2 regions of the Chryseobacterium sp. MMO-72 genome follow, and region 2 is predicted to be linked to the other one. Evidence: riboswitches for the same ligand, from Rfam matches in the RefSeq annotation. Region 2 holds a riboswitch; the other holds the start of a gene.

Region 1 (8,482 bases), on a different contig from region 2:
GGGCAATATTACCGTGAGCCAAAGCAGCTAGATTGATCTCTTTCATCATAAATTCTACCTTATTTCCATTGATTTTAGTATATGTATTGTGAGAAGTATTTTGTAATTGTAATGTATTAATGTCAAAATCGTCAGGATTAATTTCCATTTCCACGACAATATTTACAGCCGAAGCAGTTCCTGTATTTTCAAAATTAACAATATAATGAAGATCTTTTCCTGCCATCGCAACAGGAATCTGGTTTCCTTCAAGGCAGATTATATCATTTGGATCATACGAACCAACAACCGTTTCTTTATAATTAAATGAATTGTCATCCGGATTCATATCTCCTGAAAGCGGAGTGATATTCGCGGTGAAATTCAGAATGTCTCCGTTATTTACAGGGTTTGAAGGATGTGTCGGTGCATTAATTGTAAATTTAATTTCAGATGCTGAATTTGCATAAGGTTTTAAATTATTAAAATTGAAAACTACCTGATTTCCCGCAACAGTAGATGGTAAAACTGAAGAAACAAAGCTCATTCTGGAATTGTCAAAGGTAAGAATAGCCGAACCGGAAAGTGTTGTATTTCCCTTGTTTCTCCAAATTAATTTATAAACTGCATCAAAACCAGGTCTTGCATTGATAACCGGAGCAACTACGATTTCAAGATCTTTTGTATTCCCGTTTTTTGTAACACAAATATTTTGAGTGAAGATGTTATTGTTACTGTTTGCGAAATTTGTTGTGAATGTTGATGGTGATACTGTAAATAATGCCGGATTTTCAGCCTCAGCTGTTATGGTGTAATTTCCTGCCTGACTGTTGTATAGATTATATTCTCCGTTACTTTTTACAAACGTTTCGGAAGCTGTGGTTCCGTTACTGATTTTTAGTTTTAAATGTTCGAAAGCTTCGTCGTTTGTATCGCAACCGTTGTTATTTTCATCAAACCTTACGGTTCCTGTGATTGTATTGTGATCTCCTCCCGGAATGAAATTACAGTAATCATTCACATTACAAACAATGCCTTCCATTGAAAGATAAGCCTGCAGATCAGTAATTTGGGAAGCATCACAACATATGTATTGAAGATTGGGATAATTTCCTGTCATTTGGAAACTTATCCCTTCATTAACACCGTTTTTAGCAAAAACTTTTTCTAAAGAAGAAGATTCAAGAAATAAGTTTTCTAAGCTTGTGCAGTTATTTACATTAAATGTTTTTGTAAATGTGGAGGGGTTGGTAAAACCCGGATTGCCCCAATAGTTGCTGTAATCATATTCATAAATTGTTTTGATCTTAGTATGACCGGAAAAATCTACATCAACGATTTTGTTTCTTCCCATAGTTATAGTTTCTAAGTTCGGAAGATTCTGAATATTAAAACTAGTAAGATTGTTATTGGATATGTCCAGAATTTTTATAGATGAAGATGTTCCTGCAACAGAAGTGATTAGATTGAAAGAAGTGTCTAATTTCTGGAGATTATTCGGTAAAGTGGAGAAATTTAAACTTGCAAGTTTATTTTTTGAAGCTAAAATTGTAGCCAAATAATTATTATTTAGCAATTCAAAATTTGTAAGCTCATTGTAACTTATGTTGATAGTGGTTGCGCCTGTATTTTTAAGTTTAAAATCAGTCATTTGATTATAGCTGAAATTTACAGAAGATAAAGCAGAACAATCTTCTATATCTACAGTTTTTAATTCTCCAAGTTCTGGAGAAGCCATCCACCAATTAGAATGTTCTAAACTAGTAAGGCTTGCGCAATTTTTTATCGTGATATTTTTTAAACCCTTTTGTCCCGGAAAAGTAACACTTGTAAGTAAAGGGCAATTTTGTATGTTGATAGACTGCAGAAATTCAGTAGTGAAATCCGGTTGCGGAGAGTAGGTTGAACCAGAATTATAAGCAAGTTCCATAGATACACTTTCCAGCTTTGGAAGACCGTTAATATTTAATTGCGTTAATTTATGATTGCGAAGACTTAAAGTTTTAAGCTTTAAATTATTGGAAATTATAAGATTTTGAAGCGTCCCGAAATAATTCGTATTATAGCTAGGATAATACCAAGGAGAGCCTAAATAAAGGTGTTCCAGATTCACAATATTGGTTGCGTCAAAAGAGTCATTTCCGTATTTCTCGATCTGGATATTTTTCAAATTAGGGCAGTTTGCTATCTGAAATGCATTGAGAGAACTAAAGGACACTAATTTGATCTCATCAAGCAAAGGACAATTATTGGCGCTGAAATTTCCAAGATATTCAGATTTGCAGTCAATACTTTGCAAATTGGTACAATTATTAGCACTTAAACTTAGAATATTTGAGTCTCCTTCAAGGTTAATAGCTGTTAAGGAAGGACAATAGTCTACATTTACACTTCCAAAATAGTTAGGATTTACGTTAGGAAGGTTGTATTCCATTTTTATTGCTACAGTATCCAATAAGTTACAGTGGCTTAGATTTAACTCGTTTAGATTTAAATAATCTATATCAACTTCTTTTAAAAATTGATGATAACTAAGATTTAAAGTTCCGGCTGTTGTTCCTGCGCTATATATTCCGGATGAAGATAGTTTTATTCTTTCAAGATTTGATAAATTTCCTAAATCATTTAAAATATTTTGTATACTTCCGCCTGGATAAATATTAAGTTCAATATTTTTAACTAATGGTGTATTTGTAATATTTTGAAGAGTAATTACGCCTACCTTAAGATTTTTGAGATTTGGGCAATTGTTTATGGATAATATTCCGGGCGTGGAAGAGGTTCCCTGAAATGAAATGTCTACATTTTCCAAAAGATTCAGACCTGAGAGGTTAAGATTATTATTAGGTAAGTTATAGTAATCTATATGTACAGTTTTAACATTTGTAAAAGATAATATTCCCTGATAATTCTGAATGGGATTACTATTAGTATAACTGGTAATTACTAAAGCACCAACCTGATTAGCTTCGCTTTGCTGTATTTGTCCGTCATTATTAGCGTCGATAGCAAAATAATTTCCGCTAAGATCTTGTGCAACAGGATTCGTTGTAGACGAAGACAGAAGTTTGGCTTTAAAGTTCGCATCCGGAATGTTAATGTTTTGCGCTTTCATTCCCATGCTGAACAAACAGAAGCAAAGCAAATAAAATAATTTTGTTTTCATTATAAAATTTTTAGTGTGTTTTTTTAAATTTTTATGCACGAAATTTTGATAAGATTAATTAAAATCTATTTAAATTAATGACATGAAAAATTTGTCATTGATTGTAAGATAATGTAATCTTGAAAATCCCTAATGCCAAGATTAGGAAAAAAATAGTACGGACGAGTTTTCAATTATTATGTTTTTTGTTTGTCCAAAAATACTCAAATAATTAATATTAATTTTACATATTTTGTCGATATAATTCTACAAAAAAGCCTCTTAAAAAGAGGCTTTAAAACTATAATGTCAATCTTGGTTTCATCAGCTTTGCAACCGTAGCTGTCCATCCTGTCTGGTGAGACGCTCCTACGCCGCGACCATTATCTCCGTGAAAATATTCGAAAAAGGTAATATAGTCTTTAAAATTTTCATCATAATTAAACTTAGCATTTCCTCCGTTGAAAGCACGTTCTCCATTTTCATCTTTTAGGAAGATAGAACAAAGTCTGTTGCTGATATCGTGAGCGACCTCATCAAGATTTTTCTTGTCACCGCTTCCCGTAGGCAATTCTACTTTCAAGCTGTTTCCGTAGTAGAAATGGAATCTCTGTAAACTTTCAACAATCAGGAAATTGATTGGAAACCAGATGGGACCACGCCAGTTGCTGTTTCCCCCGAACATTCTGCTGTCGCTTTCCGCAGGAGTATAATACACAATATTTTCATTACCATGAACAGAAAATTTAAAAGGATTATCCTCATATACTTTCGACATTGCCCGAATTCCGTATTGGCTTAAAAATTCTTTCTCATCAAGCATTCTGGTTAAAACTTTTGTCAGACGGTTTTTCCTCAGAATACTCATCAGGTGCTTTCTTCCATGCCCTTCTTCTTCCCAGTGCGAAACAAGTTTCGTAAGTTCAGGTTTGTTTTTCAGAATCCAATCCATTCTTGTGGTAAAGTTGGGCATTTTATCCAACAAATGATGATCGATAATTTCCACAGCAAACATAGGAATCAATCCTACAATACTTCTCAGTTTCAGAGAAACACTGTCGCCGTTTCCAAGCTGAAGCACGTCATAGAAAAAGCCGTCTTCTTCGTTCCATAGCCCTTTTGTTCCTTCCCCCAGATTTTCCATGGCTTCGGCAATATAGAGATAATGTTCAAAAAATTTAATTGCCATATCTTCATACACCTGATAATACTGAGCCAGTTCCATGGCAATCCGCATCATATTCAGAGCGTACATTGCCATCCAGCTCGTTCCGTCCGCCTGCTCAAGATGCTGTCCGTCTTTTAACACCATGTTCCGGTCAAAAGCCCCGATGTTATCAAGCCCAAGAAAACCGCCTCCGAAAATATTTTTTCCGTTTTTATCTTTTCGGTTTACCCACCATGTGAAGTTCAATAGTAATTTCTGAAAAACCTTTTCTAAAAATAAAAGATCCGGTTTTCCGTTTTGCTTTTCATCAATTTTAAATACGCGGAAACATGACCACGCATGAACGGGCGGGTTTACATCGCTCAGATTCCATTCATAAGCAGGAAGCTGTCCGTTCGGATGCATATACCATTCTTTAGTTAATAAAAGAAGCTGTCCTTTTGCAAATTCGGCATCAATAATCGCAAACGGAACACAATGGAAGGCAAGATCCCAAGTTGCATACCAAGGATATTCCCATTTATCAGGCATCGAAATGATGTCTTTATTGTGCATATGATTCCACTCTGTATTTCGGACATAATGGTTGAAGTTTCTTGGAGCTTCAAAATTCGGGTCGCCTTTCAGCCATTTTCCTACGTTGTAATGATAAAACTGCTTATTCCAGAGAAGTCCTGCGAAAGCCTGTCTCTGAACGTTTTTTTCATCATCACTGGTTACATCATTCTGGATTTCATCATAAAATTCATCCGCTTCAGAAATTCTGTTTCTAAAGATCTCATCAAAATCATAAAACGGATTATCCAGTTCATTAGGCGATAATCTGAAATCAAATGTTTTCGATTGTCCTGCCTCAATAACTTCATCAATTAAAAAAGAGGCTTTGGTTCCTCTCTTTTCAGGATTTACGGTATTGCTCCCGTATGTAATGTAATCGTTGATTCCGTCTTTATAAAAAGAATTTCCCGGATAAGGCGTTCCGTATAATTTCGGACTGTTGGTCTCGTTATCACAGAAAACACTTTCCGCCAGAATATTTCTTGAGTAAAACTTTTTAATCGCAATACTGTCATGACTGATATTGATGCAGCCTTCGTGAGAAGCATGGGTTTGCCCTTTATACGTATTATAGCCCCATTTCCAGTTATTTCTGAACCATACCATGGGAGCAACTATAATCGGAGCATCTTTATTACTCCTGTTGCAGACAGTTACCCTCACTAAAATATCATTATGTTCAGCCTTTGCATATTCAATGAAAATATCAAAATATTCATCCTTATCGAAAATACCGGTATCGAAAATCTCATATTCAGGTTCCTTCTTACTTCTTTTTGCATTCTCGGAAAGAAGATCATTATAAGGAAATTCATTAATCGGATATTTGTACACCATTTTCATATAGCTGTGAGTAGGTGTATTATCCAGATAATAAAATAGTTCTTTAATGTCTTCTCCGTGATTTCCCTGTGGATTGCTCAGTCCAAAGAAGCGTTCTTTCACTATTTTATCCTTCTTGTTCCAAAAGGAGAGCGCAAAACAGAAAAGCTGCTTTGCATCAGAAATTCCGGCTATTCCTTCTTCTCCCCAACGGTAGGCATAGCTTTCTGCGTTATTGTGATTGGCGAAATTCCATGCGTCGCCGTTTGGGCTGTAGTCTTCGCGTACATTTCCCCATTGCCGGTTACTCACGTAAGGTCCCCAGTTTTTCCAGTTTGTGTCTTGTAATCTTTGTTTTTCAGCAATCATATCTCATCATTTTCATTACGAAGTTAGTTTTTTTGCGAAAAAATTCCAACTCACGAAATTTGAATTATTATTAATATTTCCCTGAAAGCCTTCTGTTTATCGGGGTTTGTAAGATTAAATTAAATTTTTATAAATATTTAAAAGAAAAGTTTTATCTTTGCACCATTCGTTCATTCAAATATTGAAAATGTTATCAAGAAAGGTTGAGGGATTAGACCCTATGAAACCTTAGCAACCCTTTGCGCAGGCAATGAAGGTGCTACGTTCTACCAGAATTATTTTGGACAGATAACTCACTGAAGTTCTTTCAGCCATTTCCTGTGGCATTTTCAATTGTATTAAAATAATAGAATTGAAAACAGAACTTAAACATATTAATTTTTCGTATCGTACCGATTCCCAAAAGGAATACAATATCCCGTTGAGCTATCAGCTTTTCGGGAAAGACCTGTTTTCTGCCCCGATCATTTTAGTGAATCATGCTTTAACCGGAAATTCCAATGTTTCCGGAGAAAAAGGATGGTGGAAACAACTGATTGGAGAACATCAGGTAATCGATACCGAACAGTATACAGTTTTGTGCTTCAATATTCCCGGAAACGGATTTGATGATTTTTTTATTGATGAATGTGAAGATTTCACGCCTTCAGATATCGCAAACATATTTTTGAAAGGTCTTGAAATTTTAAATATCAAAAGTTTACACGCCATTATTGGAGGTTCTTTGGGAGGCGGAATCGGTTGGGAAATGCTGGTGAAAAATCCAAAACTTACCGAAATTTTCATCCCGGTAGCCTGCGATTTTAAAACCCACGACTGGCTTCATGCACAATGTCTGGTTCAGAAATTTTTATTAAACCAAAACGATGAACCTTTACAGAAAGCCAGAATTCATGCAATGTTGTGTTACAGGACGCCTGAATCGTTAAATAACAGATTTCAAAACAGATACAGTGAAGAAAAGCAGAGATTAGAGTCGGAAGACTGGCTTGTTTATCACGGAAAAGCTTTAAACGAAAGATTTAGTTTAAAATCATACAAGCTCATGAATCATTTGCTGATGAACATCAATGCCAATGAAGAACATTTGGAAAAAATTCAGGCGCGAATGCACATGATCTCTGTAGATACAGATTTATTTTTCCCCGCTTCGGAAATCCGGATGTGTTTTGAAAAGCTGAAAGAGAAAAACAAAGATGTTTTCTATCACGAGATCACCTCAGTTCATGGGCACGATGCCTTCTTAATGGAATATAAACAATTAAATACGATCATTAAAAATATTTTGAAAAATGAGTAAGATTAATGCTAACGAAATAAAATTTTTAAAAAACAGATCCATCATCAAATTTGAAGGAGAAGATTTCTTAGGTGAAATCGGGATTGACGGACGAATTTTTAAAGCGTTGACTTTGGCGCGAATCAGTGTGGGAGTAATTTCCCAGCAGGCAATTGAAAACGGAATCTCCATTTTAGTTCATGAAAACGATTCCGAAAAAGCAGTCAATTGTCTGATTGACGAATTTGAATCAGAAAGAAAATCAGGGAAAGTTTCCCAGATTTACAGCATCAATAATGTGTCGGTTTTAGGATTTGTTGCAGAAGACTTCAACAAAGTTTTAGCGGAACTTGCAAGAAATAATGTTTTTCCGTTGCTTTTAAACCAGATTGCAGCCGAAAAACGTGTGAATATCGTTGTGACATCTTCACAGGACGAAAAAGCAAAAAATATCATAGAATCTGAAATTTCTAAAAAACCGAAAACCGTTCATCTGGCAATTATCGGTCACGGAAACGTAGGGAAAACCTTAATACAGCAGGTTTTAGAATCTTCAGAAGAAATTAAAAGACGAAAAAAAATAGATCTGAAAGTAGTTGCAGTTGCCAATTCCAGAAAAATAGCCTTCAACAAAAAAGGATTCGACAGCAATTGGAATGATGAGGTTTTAACGGCAGAAAAACCTTCAAATGTTCAGGAACTGATTAATTTCTCCAAAGAAAATCAATTGGAAAATCTAATCGTTGTGGATAATACGGCAAGCAAAGACTTTGTGAAAAATTATCATACATTGGCGGAAAACGGTTTCGATCTTGTTTCTTCCAATAAAATTTTCAATACCCTTCCCATTTCAGAATACCGTCAACTAAGATATACGTTGAACAAAAACAACAGACGATATCTCTATGAAACCAATGTGGGAGCAGGTTTGCCATTGATTGATACCATTAAGCTTCTACACCTTTCAGGAGAAAATATTACCAGAATTAAAGGTGTTTTCTCAGGAACATTAAGCTATGTTTTCAATAATTTTTCTTTAAGAGATGATAACTTTTCCACCATCATCAATGAAGCGCTGGAAAAAGGATATACAGAACCCGATCCAAGAGAAGACCTTTCAGGAAACGATGTAGCAAGAAAGTTATTGATTTTGGCAAGAGAA
Region 2 (8,482 bases):
TGCCACTGCGGTTTTCCAGCCGATCTGATGTGAAGTTGAATTCATTAATTAAAATGTAAAATTAAGCCTTCCGAAGAAGTAATTTCCGAGAGTTCCCATCTGCACCGGAGCATATTTGAAAACTCCAAAATACGAATTTTCATAAATCTGCAGATCCGGAAAGACATCAAACACATTATTGGCTCCGACGGTTAAATTAATATTTTTTGTGAAATCATATCCTACACTCACATCGGTTACTATTTTCGGGTTAAATTCCTGAACTCCTCCAAACGGATATCCGTCACGGATTACTTTCCCGAAGTAAGTATTTCTCACCAGAAAATTAAATTTTCCGACTCCGTAATTCAATCCTAAAGAAGCTTTGGTTTTAGGCGATAAACTTTCGATGATATTGATCTGGTCGGGTCCGAAAAATTCATTCTGCGGCGTCTGAAGATTAGCCGGGAAATGGAAATCTGTAATTTTTGTTTCGGTATAATTTCCGGCAAGATTGATATTTAAGTTTCCGCCTCCAATTTTCCAGTCGTAAGCAACTACCAGATCTACTCCTTTGGTTTCCGTATCAACGGCATTGGCAAAAAATCTTCCGCTTTCCACCCCATACACCGCCAATCGGTCGTCTGTAATATTACTTGTTATCACGATCCGGTCTTTTACTTTAATTAAATATCCGTCTAAAGTGATTGACAGCTTATTGATCGGCTTTAAAGTAAACCCAACGCTTCCGTTCACCGAAGTTTCCTGTTTTAATTTGTCGAAACCAAGTGCTTTTGCAGCTTCGCTGTCGTTGTTGAAAATTCCTTTGGTAACAATTGAATTTCCTGTGGTGGAAATATCTGCATAAGAATTGTTAAAATACTGCTGCTGAAGAGATGGTGCTCTGAAGCCTGTTCCCACCGCAGCACGGATTGCATAATTTTTTGCAAACTCATATCTTACCGCTAATTTTCCGTTCAGTGTACTTCCAAAATCTGAATAGTTTTCGAACCTTCCGGCAAGATCTACATTTAATTTTTTATCCAGATCATAAGAAACATCGGCATACACTGCAGTTGAATGTCTGGATTTTGAAAGTGCATTTTGTGGTGAAAATCCAATAAACGACTGCGCTCCTCCTGCTCCGGAGATATTATCCGGATTGGTAGTCGCCGTCACAGGATTTCCGAAAATATCATATCTCATATAGGAAGCCTGATCTCCTGCTTTAATGTCGTACTGCTCAAACCTGAATTCTCCGCCGAATGCAACATTAAAGTTTCTGATGTTTTTTGAAACATCAAGATTAATTGTATTCTGAAGAAAACTGTGTGCTCCCGCATAAAAATCTGTTGGTGACTTAGCTCCTAAAGATGCATTGACGGTGTTGCTTACATCATAATTGAACGTATTGTTTCCGAATGTATTACTAAGGTCAAAAAACCAGTCGTTTTTATTATATTTTGCTCCGATTGCATAGGAAATGTCATAGATTTTCGAGCCTAAAGTCGGCTGAAAACCGTTCGGATAAATAGAATAGACATTGTTTGAAGTTTCGCTCGGTAATCTTCTGAAACCGTACCCCTGCCCTTCTTTGATACTGAAGCCTCCGAAGGAATATATTTTAAATTGATCGTTCAAAGGATATTCGGAATTAAAAAATAACTGTGCCTGCTTTATTTTTGCATCGCCGATCTGGAAATTAAAATCATCCCGTGTTAAACCATTGGCAAGAATTTTCTGATCGTCCAGCGCTTTTGCAGCATTAAAATCCGGAGCAAAATCATATGCGAAATTATCGCCGTAAATATCGAGATTATGATTCTGCGTTCTTGTTGTTTTTCCTCTTTGGTTTAATTGCAGGGACAAACTGATATAACCGTCTTTTTTCCCTAAAGAAGTTCCGTAGTTCGCTGCTGCCTGATACGTTTCACCATCATTTCTTCCGGAAATTCCGTAATTAAGGCTGGCTGTTCCGCCGAGATTCTTTTTAAGGATAATATTAATCACTCCTGCAATGGCATCAGAGCCGTATTGTGCTGCCGCGCCATCTCTCAGAACTTCAATTCTGTCGATTGCGATTACCGGAATGGTACTTAAATCTGTTCCTACAGAGCCGTTTCCGACTGTATTCTGATAATTAACTAAAGAAGTAGTATGTCTTCTTTTTCCATTAACGAGAACCAAAACCTGATCGGGTCCCATTCCTCTCAAAGTAACAGGATCGATATGTTCTGTACCGTCTGAAGCCGACTGCCGGACTGAGTTGAAAGACGGGATAACATAATTCAGTAAATCCTGAACGGTAATTTGCGGTGAAGACTGCTGTATTTTTTCGATGTTGATGATGTCTACCGGAACCGGAGTTTCCAGTTTTGTGCGTTTTGCATTTCGGTTTCCTACAATTACGACATCTTCTATCTGCTGTTCTTTTTCCTGTGCCGATAAAAATCCTATTGCTAAAAGGAGTACGCTTACGCTGAGTTTTTTCATTCTATTCAGTGCTTTAAAAAAAATTAATTTAAAATGGTTTGCCGAAACAAACATAAAGACCTTCAAGAAGCTGGAATTCATACGGAATACTGACTTACTTATCTTCCCCCAATCGGGTTGGAATTAGCACCTTTTCATCAGAAAATGTCGGTTGCTAAGGTTTCTCTGGGCCAAATCCCTCCACCTTTCTCGATAAATCTACTGCAAAAGTAGACTAATAATTTTAATCTGCAAAAAAATTTGGAATTTGAATTTTCAGAGTTATAAAAATTGTGAATAAGATGTGGATAACACGTGAATTACCTATTAACAATGCGTGAATTGGATGTTAGTATAGAAAAATTAATTGTCGATAAACAATTTTTCAATTGTGAGTAAAATATGAATAACCTATGAGTAAGGTATGAATAAGATATGGAAAACCTTTAATTTCAATGTGGAAAAAATTGTGAATAAGGTATTGAAAAGTCGTTAGTATCATATTAACAACCTCTATTTTTACTGCGGATAAAATATGAATAAACAAAAAAAGAGACCGCTTTCGTGATCTCTCATTATAACCTTTTGAAGTTATCCACAGGTTATTTTACCATCATTTTCTGGATTGAAATTCCTGTATCTGATTTTAAATGAACTAAATACGTTCCTGCCGGATAATTTGTTTTTAATTCGTAGGTACCGTTTTCATTATTCAATTTAAATGAATCCATTTTTTTACCGCTTATATCGTAGATAAAAATCTCTCCGTTCTTCGCTTTGTGGTAAATTAATTTAGCCAGACCATTTTTTACAGGGTTATCCGCAATCTGTAAAGAAAGCTTATTTTCGGCATTCACATCCACTGTGGATAAACTTCCTACATAATTTCCGAAAATCCTGAATTCTCCCGGCTGTAGAGTAATCGGGGCTGTTGTAGACGTTATATTAGATAAAGAATTATCCATTAAGTTCTGCCATTGCCCAACATATGGGAAATACGGAACTACACTCTGGGCAGCCGTTGTATAATTTGCCAATACGACCACGTTTTTCACTCCGTTAGTAATTGCGTTGTCGTAAATGTAAATTCTCGTAATTAATCCATTCGGATCATTTGCCAGATTATTTGATTCTACAGTATATGTTTTTGACTTGAAAACAGGATATACATTTCTTAAATTGATGATCTTAGCCCAGGTATCGTAAACCGCTTTTCTGTTCACATCCGTATCGTATCCTAAAGTAAATGCAATTGGCTTTTCGTCGGTTCTGCAACCACTATTAATGGTTCCGTTTGCACATCTGTTGATACTGAATTCATAACCAAGCTCTCCGAACTGCCAGATCATTTTAGGACCCGGAATGGTGAAGAACGTTGCTCCGAAAGCTTTCATTCTGTCTAAAGCAGTATTAAGATTTTTAACATCATAGCTTCCGTTTACCGCACCATAAGCAAGATTTTTAAACATTAACCTTTCCTCATCGTGACTTTCTCCGTAACCTACTGCTCTCATTTCAGAGAATCCATGAAGGGTATGATTCATTCTGTCGAAATTACTGTTTTCTTTATATCCCATTGTATTCTGGTTATAAGATCCATTCTGGTTATTCCACATCATCACTCCTTTTCCTTCTGCAACTCTGTAGTTTGCCCATTGCTGCTCTTCCGCATCGGTTCCCAAATGTTCAAAAATCATGTAAGAATTCGGATCAAGAGCCCATTGCTTATCTGCATAGTATTTCAGGATATCAACTCTGTCCTGCTGATAAGCATTTGTACAGGTTTCGTCGTTTTCAGAACAGCTTTGTGTAAATCCTTTGGTTAAATCCCAACGGAAACCGTCTACATGATATTCCGTTAACCATTGCTGAAGACATCTTTCAACGTAATATTTAGTTGAAGGACTTGTATGGTTAAAATCATTAAACACATTATAAGAGTGTTTAGGAACCTGATTGAAGTAAGGATTATTGGCAGCGATGTCTCCATAACCGTCTCCATCCGGATCAATATTCCATAGTCTTGCCAACGGAGAACGTCCGGTTGCATGATTGAAAGCAATATCCAGAATTACTGCGATTCCATTCTGGTGGCACAGATCAATAAATTCTTTGAACTTTTCCGGTGTTCCGTACGCTTTATCCAATGCATAATGGAAAGAAGTATTATAACCCCATGAAAGATTTCCTTCGAACTCCATGATAGGAAGCAATTCAATCGCATTAATGTTCAGATTTTTCAGGTATGAAATCTTATTAATTAAAGACTGCCAGTTTTTTTCCTGCGTAAAGTCTCTTAACAATAATTCATACACCACAAGGTTTTCTTTTGCCGGACGCTGGAAATTCGTAACCTGCCAATTGTAAGGAGTCTGTCCTGTTTTAAACATAGAAACCTCAAAACCCTGCCCAGCCGGAAACGCAGGTAAGTTAGGATAAGTTGTAGAAGAGATATATTGGTCATCGTAAGAAGACAGGATCTGTGGGGAATACGGATCTGCCACTTTTCTTAAATCATTGGTTCTGTACTGGAAAGTATACAATTGCTGAGGTGTTAATCCGCTTAACTCAATCCAGTATAAATCGGGATTTGCAGTATCTCTTTTCATCAGATAAGCATCATTCACTGTCCAGTTATTAAAACTTCCGATCACATGAACGAAATTTTTAGACGGAGCATATAATGCAAGCCCAACTTTAGTATTATCTGTCGGATGATAGTTAATTCCCTGTCTTATCCACGCCGGAATCGCTTCAGAAACCACATTTCTCGGAACCTGTAAAATAAATGTGGCATTTTTGGAATTTGAATTAGCATCAGTAGCAATTAATTCCATATTAGCATCTCCTGTTACAGTGTAGTTGTAAGAATATGAAGTTGATGCTGTAGAAGTAGAATTTACAACGGTTCCGTTAGCTTTAAGCTGAAAAGTCGCGTTTACACTGGTTGTCGCTGTAATGTTAACAGAATTTCCTGTAGGTACAGACGTTAGGCTGTTAGCCGCAGGATTTGTCATGGTTAAATTCAAAACTCCGACGTTGACAAAAATATCCGGACTTGTCTGATGTGCACCGGTTTTATCTTTCAGTAAAAAACCAAATCTTCCGATTCCTGTTCTTGCGTAAAAAGTTGTGGGTGTAAAAGACAATGAATAAGTGTCTGTCGCAGCGTTATAACTTAATCGATTAAGTTCATTGGAATTGTTCCAACTCCCGTTTGTAGGGCAATCCTGACTGTTCTGATAATTGGTATCCAAAGACCATGTCCAGATATAAATGGCATTGTTTGAAACTCCCCACGCCGATTCATCAATCTGATTTCCGGGTACGGTTAATGTTATTGCATCCGTTTCATTAAACGGATTCGGGGTAATTGTATAGCTGATCTGCCCAAAGACATTGGCTAAGATAAACAACAATATACCGGAATAGAATTTTTTCATATAATTCGTCCTTTTAAGTTTAATTTAATACTAAAGTAATTTATTTTTTGAAAAATTTTCACCTTTTCATAAAAAAACAAAACTTTAAGTCAATTAAATATTATGCTTAGAATAACACCTAACAGATGAATTATATGCACAAAAAAACCACTTAAAAAATTTAAGTGGTTTTATATATGTTGTTTTGCTTTGATATTGCTTTCTCAAAATTCAGGTGAGAAAACAATGACAATCAATTAATGATGTCCGTGTCCGTGACTATCGTGTAAGAAAGGTCCGTTTCCTTTAGGATTGCTGTAGATTACTTCTACACCATCCTGCTCATTCAGCTGCTTGCTTCTGATATCTTCCGGATTAAAAGGTTTTACTTTTCCGAAATACTCTTTCAAACCTTCTGTTAACCACATTGGAATTACCAACCCGAAGAACATGAAGATACACCAAAATCCTACAAGGAACATTGTAATGAAGAAAATTGTCCAAAGGAACTGGTAAAACGGCCAAAATGCTGATAAAATCGTTATCATTTTCTTAAAGATTTTAGGCAAAAATAGGACTTTTTATTTTTTTACACAAAAGATATACGTCCTATTTTATTATTTATTTTGATTTTAAACTAATTAGTGGGCAAGATCTGCAAAGAAATCATTGCCTTTATCATCCGTAATGATGAACGCAGGGAAATCTTTCACTTCGATTTTTCTTACGGCTTCCATTCCTAATTCCGGAAAATCTACCACCTCAACAGAAAGAATGTTATCTTTTGCTAAAATAGCAGCCGGACCTCCGATGGAACCTAAATAAAAACCTCCATATTTGCTGCACGCATTGGTAACATCTTTTGTTCTGTTTCCTTTTGCCAACATAATCATACTTCCGCCGTGGCTCTGGAATTCATCTACATAAACGTCCATTCTTCCCGCAGTCGTTGGTCCGAAACTTCCTGAAGCCATTCCTTCCGGAGTTTTTGCAGGTCCTGCGTAATAAATCGGATGATTTTTAAAATATTCAGGCATTGGCTGTCCTGCATCCAGTAATTCTTTAATCTTTGCGTGGGCAATATCTCTGGCTACGATTAAAGTACCGTTCAGCTTCAGTCTTGTTTTGATCGGATATTTTGAAAGTTCTGCTAAAATATCAGACATCGGCTGATTCAGGTTGATTTCTACGGCTTCTTCCAAATGCGGCGGTGTTGCCGGTAAAAATCTCTTCGGATCCTGCTCCAACTGCTCTAAGAAAATTCCGTCTTTCGTAATTTTTCCTTTGATATTTCGGTCTGCTGAACAGGAAACTCCCATTCCAACCGGACAGGAAGCGGCGTGACGCGGCAATCTGATTACTCTGACGTCGTGTGTTAAATATTTCCCGCCAAACTGTGCTCCGATTGCACTTTCCTGACAGATTTTCTGAACTTTTGCTTCCCACTCCAAGTCTCTGAACGCCTGTCCCGCTTCATTTCCTTCTGTCGGAAGATTATCGTAATATTTTGCTGATGCTTTTTTAACCGCCGCCAAATTAGCTTCCGCAGAAGTTCCTCCGATTACCAAAGCCAAATGATAAGGCGGACAAGCAGCCGTTCCTAAATCTGAAATTTTCTCTTTAATGAATTCTTCCAAAGATTTTTCGTTCAGTAAAGATTTTGTCTTTTGATACAAGAAGGTCTTGTTTGCTGAACCTCCTCCTTTTGTTAAAAATAAGAATTCGTAATAATCTCCCTTTTTAGCGTAAATATCAATCTGCGCCGGAAGATTGGAACCTGAATTTTTCTCATCAAACATCGTTAAAGGAACCACCTGAGAATATCTTAAATTTCTTTTCTGGTACGTATTGTAGATTCCTTTGCTTAAATATTCTCCGTCATCAACGCCTGTGTAAACGTTTTCTCCCTTTTTACCCATTACAATTGCAGTTCCGGTATCCTGACACGAAGGTAAAGCTCCTTCCACAGCAACCGCTGCATTCTGCAATAAATTGTAAGCCACGAATCTGTCGTTGTCCGTAGCTTCAGGATCGTCGATAATTCTTCTTAAACTTTCAAGGTGGGAAGAACGGAGCATGAAAGAAACGTCTGCCATTGCTTCCTCTGCTAAAAGCTCAAGACCTTTCGGATCAATGGTTAAAATTTCTCTGTCTCCTAATTTTTCAACTTTTACGTAGTCTGAAGTCAATTTTTTGTATACCGTATCATCCTTTAGAATCGGATACGGATCCTGATATCTGAAATCCATTTTACTTTTTTCTTTGGGTGCAAAAATACGGCTTACTCAAAAATGCATGAGTAAAATCAGTAACTTAGATTGATATTTATAATGATTATAAATTGCGAGGGTTTTCTTTTCTCATTAACTTTATACGAAGATATTAACCACAAAAGACGCAAAAGCTTTTAAGCACTTTAGTTAGTTTAAGTTTAATAAATAATGCTTTAGAAGAACACATTAGTTTTAAAAATCTTCAATTTTCATTTTGTGAAATTTGATTTTTATAAAATTTAATAAATCTCTGTGCTTTTGAGGTTAAATCAAAACTAAACAAATTTCAATCACATGAATTACAGAATAGAAAAAGACACGATGGGAGAAGTGCAG

What was found. A riboswitch is a leader RNA that binds a small molecule or an ion and turns the genes downstream of it on or off. The one in region 2 is predicted to bind S-adenosylmethionine.
Region 1: linked by a shared signal. The riboswitch ahead of WFH39_RS05140 (alpha/beta fold hydrolase) and the one ahead of WFH39_RS13175 (TonB-dependent receptor plug domain-containing protein) in region 2 are both predicted to bind S-adenosylmethionine.

What each region holds. Positions count from the first base shown of each region.
Region 1 is NZ_JBBCWG010000003.1:8,909-17,390, reverse strand. Features, by position in the region: gene WFH39_RS05150 (DUF7619 domain-containing protein) at 1-3,145, opposite strand, end outside; gene WFH39_RS05145 (MGH1-like glycoside hydrolase domain-containing protein) at 3,426-6,041, opposite strand; SAM riboswitch class I at 6,229-6,336, shown strand; gene WFH39_RS05140 (alpha/beta fold hydrolase) at 6,394-7,341, shown strand; gene WFH39_RS05135 (ACT domain-containing protein) at 7,334-8,482, shown strand, end outside.
Region 2 is NZ_JBBCWG010000009.1:67,273-75,754, forward strand. Features, by position in the region: gene WFH39_RS13170 (APC family permease) at 1-45, opposite strand, end outside; gene WFH39_RS13175 (TonB-dependent receptor plug domain-containing protein) at 49-2,472, opposite strand; SAM riboswitch class I at 2,568-2,671, opposite strand; gene WFH39_RS13180 (alpha-amylase family glycosyl hydrolase) at 3,054-5,894, opposite strand; gene WFH39_RS13185 (hypothetical protein) at 6,131-6,421, opposite strand; gene WFH39_RS13190 (fumarate hydratase) at 6,515-8,122, opposite strand; gene fumC (class II fumarate hydratase) at 8,441-8,482, shown strand, end outside.